DNA from 3 places in the Streptomyces sp. NPDC048639 genome. Region 3 is predicted to be linked to each of the others. Evidence: riboswitches for the same ligand, from Rfam matches in the RefSeq annotation. Region 3 holds a riboswitch; each other region holds the start of a gene.
What was found. Region 3 has a riboswitch for cobalamin ahead of ACGFNH_RS26345 (ABC transporter substrate-binding protein). Riboswitches for the same ligand answer to the same signal wherever they lie in the genome.
Positions count from the first base shown of each region.

Region 1: another riboswitch for cobalamin. It lies ahead of ACGFNH_RS00290 (cobalamin biosynthesis protein); the one in region 3 lies ahead of ACGFNH_RS26345 (ABC transporter substrate-binding protein).
Region 2: another riboswitch for cobalamin. It lies ahead of metE (5-methyltetrahydropteroyltriglutamate--homocysteine S-methyltransferase); the one in region 3 lies ahead of ACGFNH_RS26345 (ABC transporter substrate-binding protein).

Region 1 is NZ_JBICVP010000001.1:54,089-57,844, forward strand. It holds gene ACGFNH_RS00275 (class II aldolase/adducin family protein) at 1-15, opposite strand, end outside; gene ACGFNH_RS00280 (anion permease) at 218-1,501, shown strand; gene ACGFNH_RS00285 (hypothetical protein) at 1,555-1,794, shown strand; cobalamin riboswitch at 2,004-2,136, shown strand; gene ACGFNH_RS00290 (cobalamin biosynthesis protein) at 2,279-3,364, shown strand; gene ACGFNH_RS00295 (cobyric acid synthase) at 3,361-3,756, shown strand, end outside.
Region 2 is NZ_JBICVP010000004.1:180,573-184,328, forward strand. It holds gene ACGFNH_RS12630 (cupin domain-containing protein) at 1-120, shown strand, start outside; gene ACGFNH_RS12635 (enoyl-CoA hydratase-related protein) at 338-1,009, opposite strand; partial or broken gene ACGFNH_RS12640 (short-chain fatty acyl-CoA regulator family protein) at 1,179-1,315, shown strand; cobalamin riboswitch at 1,431-1,647, shown strand; gene metE (5-methyltetrahydropteroyltriglutamate--homocysteine S-methyltransferase) at 1,813-3,756, shown strand, end outside.
Region 3 is NZ_JBICVP010000010.1:92,601-96,356, reverse strand. It holds gene ACGFNH_RS26350 (FecCD family ABC transporter permease) at 1-1,047, opposite strand, end outside; gene ACGFNH_RS26345 (ABC transporter substrate-binding protein) at 1,101-2,141, opposite strand; cobalamin riboswitch at 2,192-2,318, opposite strand; gene ACGFNH_RS26340 ((2Fe-2S)-binding protein) at 2,654-3,361, shown strand; gene ACGFNH_RS26335 (acyltransferase family protein) at 3,387-3,756, opposite strand, start outside.

The DNA.
Region 1 (3,756 bases), on a different contig from region 3:
TTCCAGCGATTCCATGCATTCACCTCGATGTCAGTGAGCTGTTTCACAGTGTTGGGCGGGACGGCCGTCACCTGGGAGGCTGATTCTCCGCACATTCGGCCGAGAACCGACCACCGCTGCACAGCAGCACTCCAACGCCGCGTTCAGTTCATCTTCCGTTCACTCGCCATCCCTACGGTCGCCGTGCCACTGACCATCGAGCTGATTGCCTGGGTGAATGGAACACATCACGCTTCTCATCGGGATCGTGATCATCACGGCCTTGGTGTTCGACTTTACGAACGGCTTCCACGACACAGCCAACGCCATGGCCACGACCATCTCCACCGGGGCTATGCGGCCCAAGACTGCGGTGGCGATGTCGGCGGCCCTCAACCTCGTCGGCGCGTTCCTCTCGGTCGAGGTCGCGGCCACGATCTCCAAAGGCATCATCGACGAATCCGGCATTCGACCCGAAGTCATCTTCGCGGGTCTGGTGGGTGCCATCGTCTGGAATCTGCTGACCTGGCTCGCCGGACTCCCGTCCAGTTCCTCGCACGCTCTGTTCGGCGGCATCATCGGCGCGACCGTGGCCTCGGTCGGCTTCGACGCCGTCCACGGCGACGAGGTCGTCATGAAGGTCCTCATCCCGGCCGTCGCCGCTCCGATCGTGGCCGGTGTCGCCACGCTGCTGGCGACCCGCCTGACCTACCGGGCCGCCCGCAAGGCCGACCCCGACGCCACCGCCAAGGGCTACCGCGCCGGCCAGATCGCCTCGGCCGCGCTCGTCTCCCTGGCCCACGGCACGAACGACGCGCAGAAGACCATGGGTGTGATGACCCTGGCGCTGATCACCGGTGGGGTGATCGCCCCGGACGCCGACCCGCCGATGTGGGTCATCGTCTCGGCCGGACTCGCCATCGCGCTCGGCACGTACCTGGGCGGCTGGCGGATCATCCGCACCATGGGCAAGGGCCTGACGGACATTCAGCCGCCGCAGGGCTTCGCCGCCCAGACCGGCGCCGCGGTCACCATCCTCGCCTCCTCCCACCTCGGCTTCGCCCTCTCCACCACCCAGGTCTGCTCCGGTGCGGTCATGGGTTCCGGCCTCGGCCGCAAGGGCGGCGTGGTGCGCTGGTCCACGGCCGGCCGGATGTTCGTCGCCTGGGGCCTGACGCTCCCGGCCGCGGGCCTGGTCGGCGCGGCGGCGGCGCTGCTCGCCGAGCGCGGCCCCATCGGGATCACCGCCGTGGCCGTCCTGGCGCTGCTCGCCTGCGGGGCGATCTGGGTCGCCTCCCGGCGCCGGCCGGTCGACCACACCAATGTCAACGACGCCGAGATCCCGGAGGAGCCGGTCGGCGTCATCACCGCCGCCATGCGGTCCGTCGCCCCGCCCCCGCTGGGCGGTTCCGGCTCGGGTTCCGGCTCGGGCACGGCGGACCAGTCGGAGAAGTCCGGGACGGGCGAGGGCGGCAAGGTCGCCGAGCCCCGGTCGTCCAGCGGCTCCAAGGTTTCGGTCTGAGCGCCGGCCCGGTCCGGCACGCGAGTCGACAGCAGTAAGAAGGAAGCATCCGCATGGAAATCGACTGGGCAGCACTCGGCCAGGTCTTCGGCGTCAGCCTGCTGGTCACCGTCGGCATCGTGGGCGTGTTCACGCTCGGCATCGTCGGCAGTTCCCGGAGGACGGAGACGCAGCCGGACGGCACGGTCGCGGCGACCGGTTCTCCGAGCCCGCAGGCGCGCATCGGCGCGTACCTCTGCTACGCGCTGTGCGCGGCCGCGGTCGCCTACGGCCTGTATCTGATCGTCGCCTGACGGCACATCCGCCCTGGGAGGCGGTACACCGGTCACCCCTCGCGGCCCGGGAACGGCACAGCCGTTCCCGGGCCGCGCTCGTACGGCGGTCCTTGTGTGCTGCGCTGTGTTCGTACGACCTGCCCCTGCGGCAGTCATCTCGCAGGTCACGAGCAAGTTGACGGCTGTTCGCGGGCCGTGGTGGACTGCCGGGGCCAAACGGCGGCAGGAGAGGAAGCCGGTGCGAATCCGGCGCGGTCCCGCCACTGTCACCGGGGAGCGCTCCCCCACCCCAGAAGTCACGGCCCGCAGCGGCGGGTTGGAAGGCCCGGGGGAAGCGCCGATCCGGGAGCCAGGAGACTCTCACCGCCGGTCACGTCGAGCCAGGGCGCGGACCCTGAGTGAGGACATGTCGCCATGCCCGGCCGCCGTCGTACGCCCAGAGCCCCCGTGCCGCCTTTCCGCCGCGCCCGTTCCCTCCGAGGCATGACGGCGTCCTGATCCGATGCGTGCCGAACACGCCTCCTTCGTGTACGGCGCCGCACTGGGCTTCGCCGCCGACCTGGTCGCGGGCGACCCCCGGCGCGCCCATCCCGTAGCCGCCTTCGGGCGTGCCGCGTCCGCCGCCGAGCGCCGCCTGTGGCACGACCACCGCGGATACGGCGCCCTGTACGCGGTGGTGTGCGCGGGCGGTGCCGCGGCCGCCGCGGCCGGGCTCTCGCATGCCGTGCGCCGCTCCCCCGCCGCGGCCGTCGCCCTGACCGCCGCGGCGACCTGGTCGGTGCTGGGCGGCACTTCGCTCCGCCGTGAAGCGAGGGCCGTCGGCGGCGCCCTGGCGGCGGGCGACGTGGACCTGGCGCGCGAGCGCCTGCCGCATCTGTGCGGCCGTGACCCGCAGGGCCTGGACGAGCGGCAGATCGCGCGGGCCGTCGTGGAGTCGGTCGCCGAGAACACCTCGGACGCGGTCGTGGGCGCCCTGGTGTGGGGTGCCGCGGTGGGCGTGCCCGGCCTCGTGGGCTTCCGTGCGGTCAACACCCTTGATGCGATGGTCGGTCACAGGTCGCCCCGCCATGTCCGGTTCGGCTGGGCGGCGGCCCGCCTCGACGACGTCGTGGGCTTCCCCGGCTCGCGGCTCACCGCGGCGCTCGCGGTCCTGGCGGGGCCGGACCCGCGCGGCGCCTGGCGCGTGCTGCGCCGGGACGCCCGCAGTCACCCGAGCCCCAACGCGGGCCCGGTGGAAGCGGCGTTCGCCGGAGCCCTGGGCGTACGGCTCGGCGGAACCCTGGCGTACGGCGGGCGCGTGGAGCACCGGCCCGTGCTGGGCGAGGGCAACCGCCCCGTGGAGGTGGCGGACATCGAGCGGGCCGTACGGCTCTCCCGGCGCGTGAACGCCCTCGCGCTCGTGGCGTGCGCGGGCGCGCGCCTGGTGTGGGGAGCGCTGTGCGCGCGGCAGGACCGGTCGGGGCGTACGGCGGGTCCTGCACGTACGACGTTGCAGCGCGGCCGGCGGACGGGCCGGCCCGGGCTGACGGCAGGCGCCGGACGGCTGGGCGCAGGGATCCGGGGAAACACCGGGAAGGGGTCGGCATGACGCGGGCACGGGGCGGGGGCCTGCTGGTCGCCGGGACGACATCGGACGCGGGCAAGAGCGTCGTCACGGCGGGCATCTGCCGGTGGCTGGCACGCAAGGGGGTCTCCGTCGCCCCCTTCAAGGCGCAGAACATGTCGCTGAACTCCTTTGTGACACGCCAGGGGGCGGAGATCGGGCGCGCCCAGGCGATGCAGGCCGCGGCCGCCCGCGTCGAGCCGACGGCCCTCATGAACCCCGTCCTGCTCAAGCCCGGCAGCGACCGCAGCAGCCAAGTCGTCCTGCTCGGCAGGCCGGTGGGCGAGATGAGCGCCAGCCGCTACCACGGGGGGCGCCAGGAGGAACTGCTCGGGACGGTCGTGGCGTGCCTGGAGGAACTGAGGGGCACGTATGAC
Region 2 (3,756 bases), on a different contig from region 3:
GACACCGGCGAGCTGTACGAGATGCGCGCCGGTGACGCGAGATCGCTGCCGGGCGGCCGTGAAGGCCTCTGCGAAGTGCACGAGCCCAGCCGCAAGTTCACCGTGGTCAGCAGCGCGTGACCTCCCGCGGCCGCAGGGCCGCGGGAGGTGAGGGGCGGGGGCGCCGGGTCCCTGAGGGTGTCGCCAACGAGCCGCGCCCGAGGGTTCATCGCCATCCGCACCGGGGCGCACCGTTCCGACCCACCGGCCGGAACGGCGGTCGGTTGACAGATGGATGACCGTGAGTGCGTCCTGCCTCCGGCTCTCCCCGGGACCCGCGGCACTCGCGGGAGAGGCACTACGGGATGTTGGCCGCCCTGTCCCGCAGGGCCCGCAGGACGTCCTGGTAGAGGCGGACCTTGATGGTGCCGAGCGTCGGACCCGCCTTGGCGGCGAGCGACGCCGCGAGATCGATGGAGCGCTGCCGGACGGTGTCCTGGTCCGCGGTCTCGTCGACGATGCCCGCGGCCAGTGCCTCGTCCCCTCCGTAGCGGTGCCCCGAGGTCACCATCCTGTGGGCCGTCTGCGGGGTGAGCCGGGAGCGGATGAGCGCGGTGAGACCCGGAGTGAAGGGGATCTCGATGTCGACCTCGGGCAGGCAGATGTAGCCGCGGTCCGCGCGCATCACGCGGTAGTCGTGCGCGAGGGCCAGGATCGCGCCCGCGGCGAAGGCGTGCCCCTGCACGGCGGCCACCGTCGGTACGGGGAGCGCGAGGAGTCGCGCGACGAGATCGTGCATGGAGTCGGCGTACGGGATCAGCTCCTCTGGGTGGGCGCCCACCCACGCGAGGTCGAGCCCGTTGGACCAGAACTTGCCGGTCGCCACGGTGGTCAGGGCCCGTGGTCCGGTGGCCGCCTCGATCTCTCCGAGGGCGTCGTTCACCTCCCTCATCCAGTCCGGGTGAAAGCGGTTCTCGTCCGAACCCAGATCCAGGACGAAGACGTCGTCGAAGCGGGTCAGTTGGGGCATGTCGGCAGTCCCTTCCGGTGATGCATCTACGATGCCCGCTCAAGTTACTGACCGGTAGATGTGCGCTGATGAGCATTCCCTGCTCAATGCAGTCCGCGTAGGGCGCAACGCCATCGACGTGCGGACTTCTCACAGCGCCCCTGGTGGGGCGGCTCCGGCGCTCCCCGGCGAGGCGTCCTCCGCGCCCGGGCGGATTCGCACGCGGGTGGCCGAATGCCGGACCGAACGCGGCACTTCCGGGTCGCGCGCACGGTGACCCGTGGCGGCTTCGGCAGCCGGGCCCCTCGCGCCGAGTTCGCCGTCGCCCGGGCAGCGGGGCCGATCCGAACATTCCCCTGCCCCTCCCGCCTCAGCCGTCACGCCGGGCCCGCGACGCCACCCACCATGCGGGCAGACGTGGCCCGGGGGAGGAGCGTGCCCGTAGGCTGGCCCTGCAACTGGTTCGCCCTGCCCGCCAGGCAGGAGCGTCGCAAGAGGGAACCCGGTGGAAATCCGGGACTGCCCCGCAGCGGTGAGCGGGAACGACCGCCGTCATCAGCACTGGGCCCGGCCGGGCCTGGGAAGCGACGGCCAGTAGGTGCCCTCTTCGGAGGGCGTGCCCGCGAGTCCGAAGACCTGCCCGTTGCCCGCGCGTGACCGATCACGCGTGGATATCCCGGTGACCTCGTGGGCGGGTCCGGGGGAGTACGGATTCGGCGGATGGCCGCGCATGCCGCGCGGGCCCCTGCTGTCGATTCCGTCACCCTTCGCGCTCCGACGGTCGCTCCGGGATCTCAAGGAGTCATCTCGCGAAGGAGATTTCCGTGACAGCGAAGTCCGCAGCCGCGGCAGCACGGGCGACCGTGTACGGCTACCCCCGTCAGGGCCCGAACCGGGAGCTGAAGAAGGCGATCGAGGGCTATTGGAAGGGCCGGGTCGACGCCGGAGCCCTCCGGTCCGTCGCCGCAGACCTGCGCAGCGCGAACTGGCGGTCGCTCGCAGACGCCGGGGTCCACGAGGTGCCGACCGGCGACTTCTCGTACTACGACCACGTCCTCGACACCACGGTCATGGTCGGCGCGATCCCCGAGCGCCACCGTGCTGCCGTCCAGGCCGATGCGCTGGACGGCTACTTTGCGATGGCGCGCGGAACCCAGGACGTCGCTCCGCTGGAGATGACCAAGTGGTTCGACACCAACTACCACTATCTCGTACCGGAGTTGGGACCTGACACGGTGTTCCGCACCGACTCCGCCAAGCAGACCGCAGAACTGAAGGAAGCGCTCGCCCTGGGCCTGACGCCTCGTCCGGTCCTGGTCGGCCCTGTCACCTACCTCCTGCTCGCCAAGCCGGCGCCCGGGGTGGCCGCGGACTTCGACCCGCTGACGCTCCTCGACCGGCTGCTGCCGGTGTACGCCAATGTCCTCGCCGATCTGCGGGCGGCGGGCGCCGAGTGGGTTCAGCTCGACGAGCCGGCCCTCGTGCAGGACCGTACGCCCGCCGAGCTCAACGCCGCCGAACGCGCCTACCGTGACCTCGGCGCGCTCACGGACCGGCCGAAACTGCTGGTCGCCTCCTACTTCGACCGGCTCGGCGCTGCCCTGCCCATACTGGCCAAGGCTCCCGTCGACGGCCTGGCGCTCGACTTCACCGAATCGGCCGCCTCCAACCTCGAGGCACTCGCCGCCGTGGGCGGACTGCCCGGCAAGCGCCTGGTCGCCGGCGTCGTCAACGGGCGCAACATCTGGGTCAATGACCTGGAGAAGTCGCTCGCCACCCTCGGCACCCTGCTGGGCCTGGCCGGCTGCGTCGATGTCTCCGCCTCCTGCTCGCTCCTCCACGTGCCGCTCGACACGGCAGCCGAACGCGACATCGACCCCCGGGTCCTCCGCTGGCTGGCCTTCGCCCGCCAGAAGACGGCCGAGGTCGTCACCCTCGCCAAGGGCCTGTCCGAGGGCACAGCCGTCATCGCCGCCGAACTCGCCGCCAACCAGGCCGACCTGGCCTCCCGCGACGGCTCGCCGATCACCCACGACCCGTCCGTACGCGCCCGGGCCGCGGCCGTCACCGACGCGGACGCACGCCGCTCCCAGCCCTACGCCGAGCGGGCCGCAGCGCAGCGGGCCCACCTCGGTCTGCCGCTGCTGCCGACGACCACGATCGGATCGTTCCCGCAGACAGCCGAACTCCGCACCGCACGGGCCGACCTGAGGGCCGCCCGTATCGGCACGGACGGGTACGAGGAGCGCATCAAGGCGGAGATCCGCGACGTCATCTCCTTCCAGGAGAAGGCCGGCATCGACGTCCTGGTCCACGGCGAGGCCGAACGCAACGACATGGTGCAGTACTTCGCCGAGCAGCTCACCGGATACCTCGCCACCCAGCACGGCTGGGTCCAGTCCTACGGCACCCGCTATGTGCGCCCTCCGATCCTCGCGGGCGACATCTCGCGGCCCGGGCCGATGACGGTGCGCTGGACGACGTACGCCCAGTCACTCACCAGCCGGCCGGTCAAGGGCATGCTCACGGGCCCGGTCACGATGCTGGCGTGGTCCTTCGTCCGCGACGACCAGCCTCTGGCGGAGACCGCCCGCCAGGTCGCCCTCGCCCTCCGCGAGGAGGTGAACGACCTGGAGGCAGCGGGTACGTCGGTCGTCCAGGTCGACGAGCCCGCCCTCCGCGAGACCCTGCCGCTTCGCGTCGCCGACCGCCCGGCGTACCTGGAGTGGGCCACGGAAGCCTTCCGGCTCACCACCAGCGGGGTCCGT
Region 3 (3,756 bases):
GGTCCCGCGCCGGGCGTCCCGGCGCATCAGCCACAGGAAGAACGGGCCGCCGCAGAGCGCCGTCAGCACACCGGCGGGGATCTCCATCGGTGCGGCGATCGTGCGCGCCGCGATGTCGGCCCAGATCAGGAAGACCGCTCCGGCAAGTGCGGCCGTGGGCAGGACCCGCCGGTGGTCGCCGCCGACGACCAGGCGCACGATGTGCGGCATGATCAGTCCCACGAAGCCGATCGGCCCGGCCGCGGCCACCAGGACTCCGGTGACGAGGGACAGCAGGACGAACATCCGCACACGGAACCGGGCCACGTCGAGCCCCATCGTCGTGGCGGCCTCCTCCCCCGACAGCAGCAGATTGAGCGACCGGGACTGGACGAGCAGAACACCGATGCCCAGCACGAGGGCGGCGGCGGGCAGCCACAGCGTCTCCCACCGGACGCCGCCGAGGCCGCCGAGGGTCCAGGCGAGGATCTCGCGGGCCTGGTTGCCCCGGTCGGCGGTCAGCAGCAGCAGGTTCATCACCGCGGTGAGGACCGCGGCGACCGCCACCCCGGACAGGACGAGCCTGACCGGGGTGATGCGGCCGCCGGCGCGGGCGGTGACGTACACCAGCAGCAGGGTGAGCAGGGCCCCTGCGAAGGCGGCGGCCGACAGGGACACCGGCCCGAGGACGCTCAGGCCGAAGACGATCACCACGACGGCGCCGAGCGAGGCTCCCGAGGAGACCCCCAGCAGATACGGCTCCGCGAGCGGGTTGCGGACCAGTGCCTGCATCGCGGTGCCCACCACGGCGAGCCCCGCGCCCGTCACGGCCCCGAGCAGCACGCGGGGTGCCCGCACGGTCAGGACGATCGTCTCGCGCGCGGGGGACGCGACCGGGTCCGGCCAGTCCGCGCCGAGTGCGTGCGTCACGATGCGCCACACGTCGCCGGGCGGCACCTGTACCGAGCCGATGGCCATGCCCGCGGTGAGCGACAGCAGGAGCAGACCGCCGAGGACGGCGAGGGTCAGGGGGAACGCCCGCCCCCGTCCCCGGGGTTGACGACTCATCACCCGGGCGGCGGGGGGCACGGACTCGGTGGCGGCGGCGTGCGGCGGGGCGGTCACCGGAACCTCTCGGGGTGCAGCCCGCGCGCCAGATCCTGGACGGCGTACGGGGGACGGACACCGACCAGGGTCGAGGTCAGCGGCAGCACCACGAACCGCTTGTGCTTCACCGCGGGGACGTCGGCGAGAGCGGGCTGGGAGAGCAGGAACTTCTTTTTCTGCTCGATGCTTCCGGAACCCGCGTAGTCGTAGAGGGCGATGACCTCCGGCTTGCGGTCCACGACCTGCTCCCAGGACACGTCCCCGAAGACGTCGTCGAGGTCGTCGAAGACATTGCGGCCTCCGGCCAGGCGGATGATCTCGGTGCCCAGTCCCTTGCCGCCCGCGGTGAACGCCGCCTTGTCACCGCTGTCGTAGACGAACACGGGCACGGTGGCCGCCCCCTCGACCGCCCGCTCCGTCGTGTCGATACGCCGCTGGAGGCCGGATACCAGTGTCTCGGCGCGCTCCCGGACACCGAAGATCCTGCCGATGGTGCGGATCTCGGCGTATGTGTCCTTCATGGACAGCTTGTTCTTGCCGCAGTACTCGCGGTTGAGATACGTGGTGATGCCGGCGTCGCTGAACGCCGTGCGGGAGCGGCCCTCGTTCTCGGCGAACGCGCTGCCGTAACCGCCGTAGACGAAGTCCGGTTCCGCCTCCAGAACGTTCTCGAAGGACGGTTCCTTCTTCGCCAGTTGGGGGACGGCCGCGAAGTCCTTCCGGTACTGGGGCAGGACGGCCGAGTCGGGGAACGCGGTGCCCACCATCCGGTCCTTCAGACCGAGAGCGAGCATCAGCTCCGCGGGGTGCTGGTGGATGGTGACCACCCTGGACGGCGGCTTCCGATACGTCGTCCGCGTGCCGCAGTTGTCGATGGTGACCGGGAAGCCCTTCGCCGCCGGTGCGGGCGCCTTCCGGTCGGTGCCGTCCTGCGGGGCGCCGCAGGCGGCCAGCAGTATCGCGGACAGAGTGAGGGCCGCGGACACGGCGCGCGCGGTGCGGCGCTGCGGACGGGCAGGGGAAGAGAACAGGGGACGGGACATGCCGTCGTACACGTAGAGCCTCCTGGGGAGTCCGCGCTCCTCGGAACGGGCCCGCGACAGGGCAGTGTCCTGACTCCCGGATCAGCGTTTCCCCCGGCCTTCCCGCGCTGCGCGCAGTGGCCGTGTGCAAGGGGTCCACTCCCCGGTCACAGTGGCGGGACCGTGCCGGAATCGCACCGGCTTCCTGTTCCCGTCGCGGTGGTGACCAGGCGATATTACGTTCCCTTGAGGGGGAGGTGAAAGGGCGCACGTCCGGTGGCTCCGCCGGGGCGTACCCGCCACCGTGCCGATGGGCACCGCCCGTTGTCGTGATGTGGCCGGTGACACGGGGCGGGGCCTGGCGGGCGCCTCGCGGTCCCTGCGATGCTGCGATCCGGCCCGCGACCGCGGGGCGGGAAGCGGGAGCGTTTCCGGCGGACGGGAGACGGAGCACCGATCGTGCGCGACCAGGACGGCCGGATCACCGGGCACGGCCCCGGCGACGGCCCGCACCCCCTCCCTGAACCGGAACTCGCCCTCCGCCCATGACGACCACCGACGCACTCGCCCGGTCCTCCGCCATCGGCCCGTACTTCGCCGTGTCGTGCGGGCCGCGGTCCGACACCGCTCGTTTCCGGCCACTCACCGATCTCTACCAGGACACGGCTGCGTTGGCGGACTACGTGGCGGCCGTGGGGCAGCGGCTCGGCACGGGCCCCGACCGGGTGGCCGCCTCCACGCTGCACATCGGAACTGCCGCACGCCTGTGGTCGATCGCCCTCGCCACCGCCGCCCTCACCGGCAGGGTGCCGGACCTGGCACCCGAGCGGCTGCGGTGGCGGACGCCCGAGTCCGGTCCGATCGATCTCTGGCTGCCGGAGGCTTCGGCGCTCACCGGAGGTGACGTGCCCGACGGCCTGCACGAGACCGTCCTGGTCCGCAACCTGCTACCGCTGGGCGACGCGCTACGACGGCAGTTCGGGCTGTCGGCGCGCATCCTGCCCGGCAACGCGGCCTCCGCGCTGATCGGCGCCGTACGCGTGCTGGACGCCCACGTCCCCGATGCCCCGCACCCGCCGCTGCCGGTCGCCGTCGCTCTGCTGGGACGGGACCCCCTCGCGAGCGCCGGTGATCTCACCGTCACCCCGTTCACGTACCGGCGCCGGAGCTGCTGTCTCTACTACCGGGTCGACGGGCGCGGGCTGTGCGGGGACTGTGTGCTGCACCGCAGGGAGGCCGGCCGCCGCGGATGACGCCGCGCCCGGCCGGCCCGAACGGTCAACGCCGCGAGGCGAGTTCGGTGGCGTCCCGTTTGAAGGCCCACTCCATCCTCGGCTCCATCGAGAAGCGGAAGACGCGCCGGACGGGTGGGGTGCAGAGCGCCGTGATCACGGCGGCGGCGATGACGGTGACCGTGATCTCGCCCTCGGGGGTGTGAAGCCACGGCAGGTCGTACCAGTTCCAGAAGCGCGATCCCTTGGCGAGGAAGCCGTGCAGCAGGTAGCCGTAGAGGGTGCCTGCTCCCAGGGCGGTGAACCACATGCGCCGCTTGGGCACCCAGGTGAGGAAGCAGGCGACCAGCACCATGGAGCAGCCGAAGAGGGCCACGGTCATGACCGCGCCGCTCCAGGCGGGGGCGCCCAGTTCC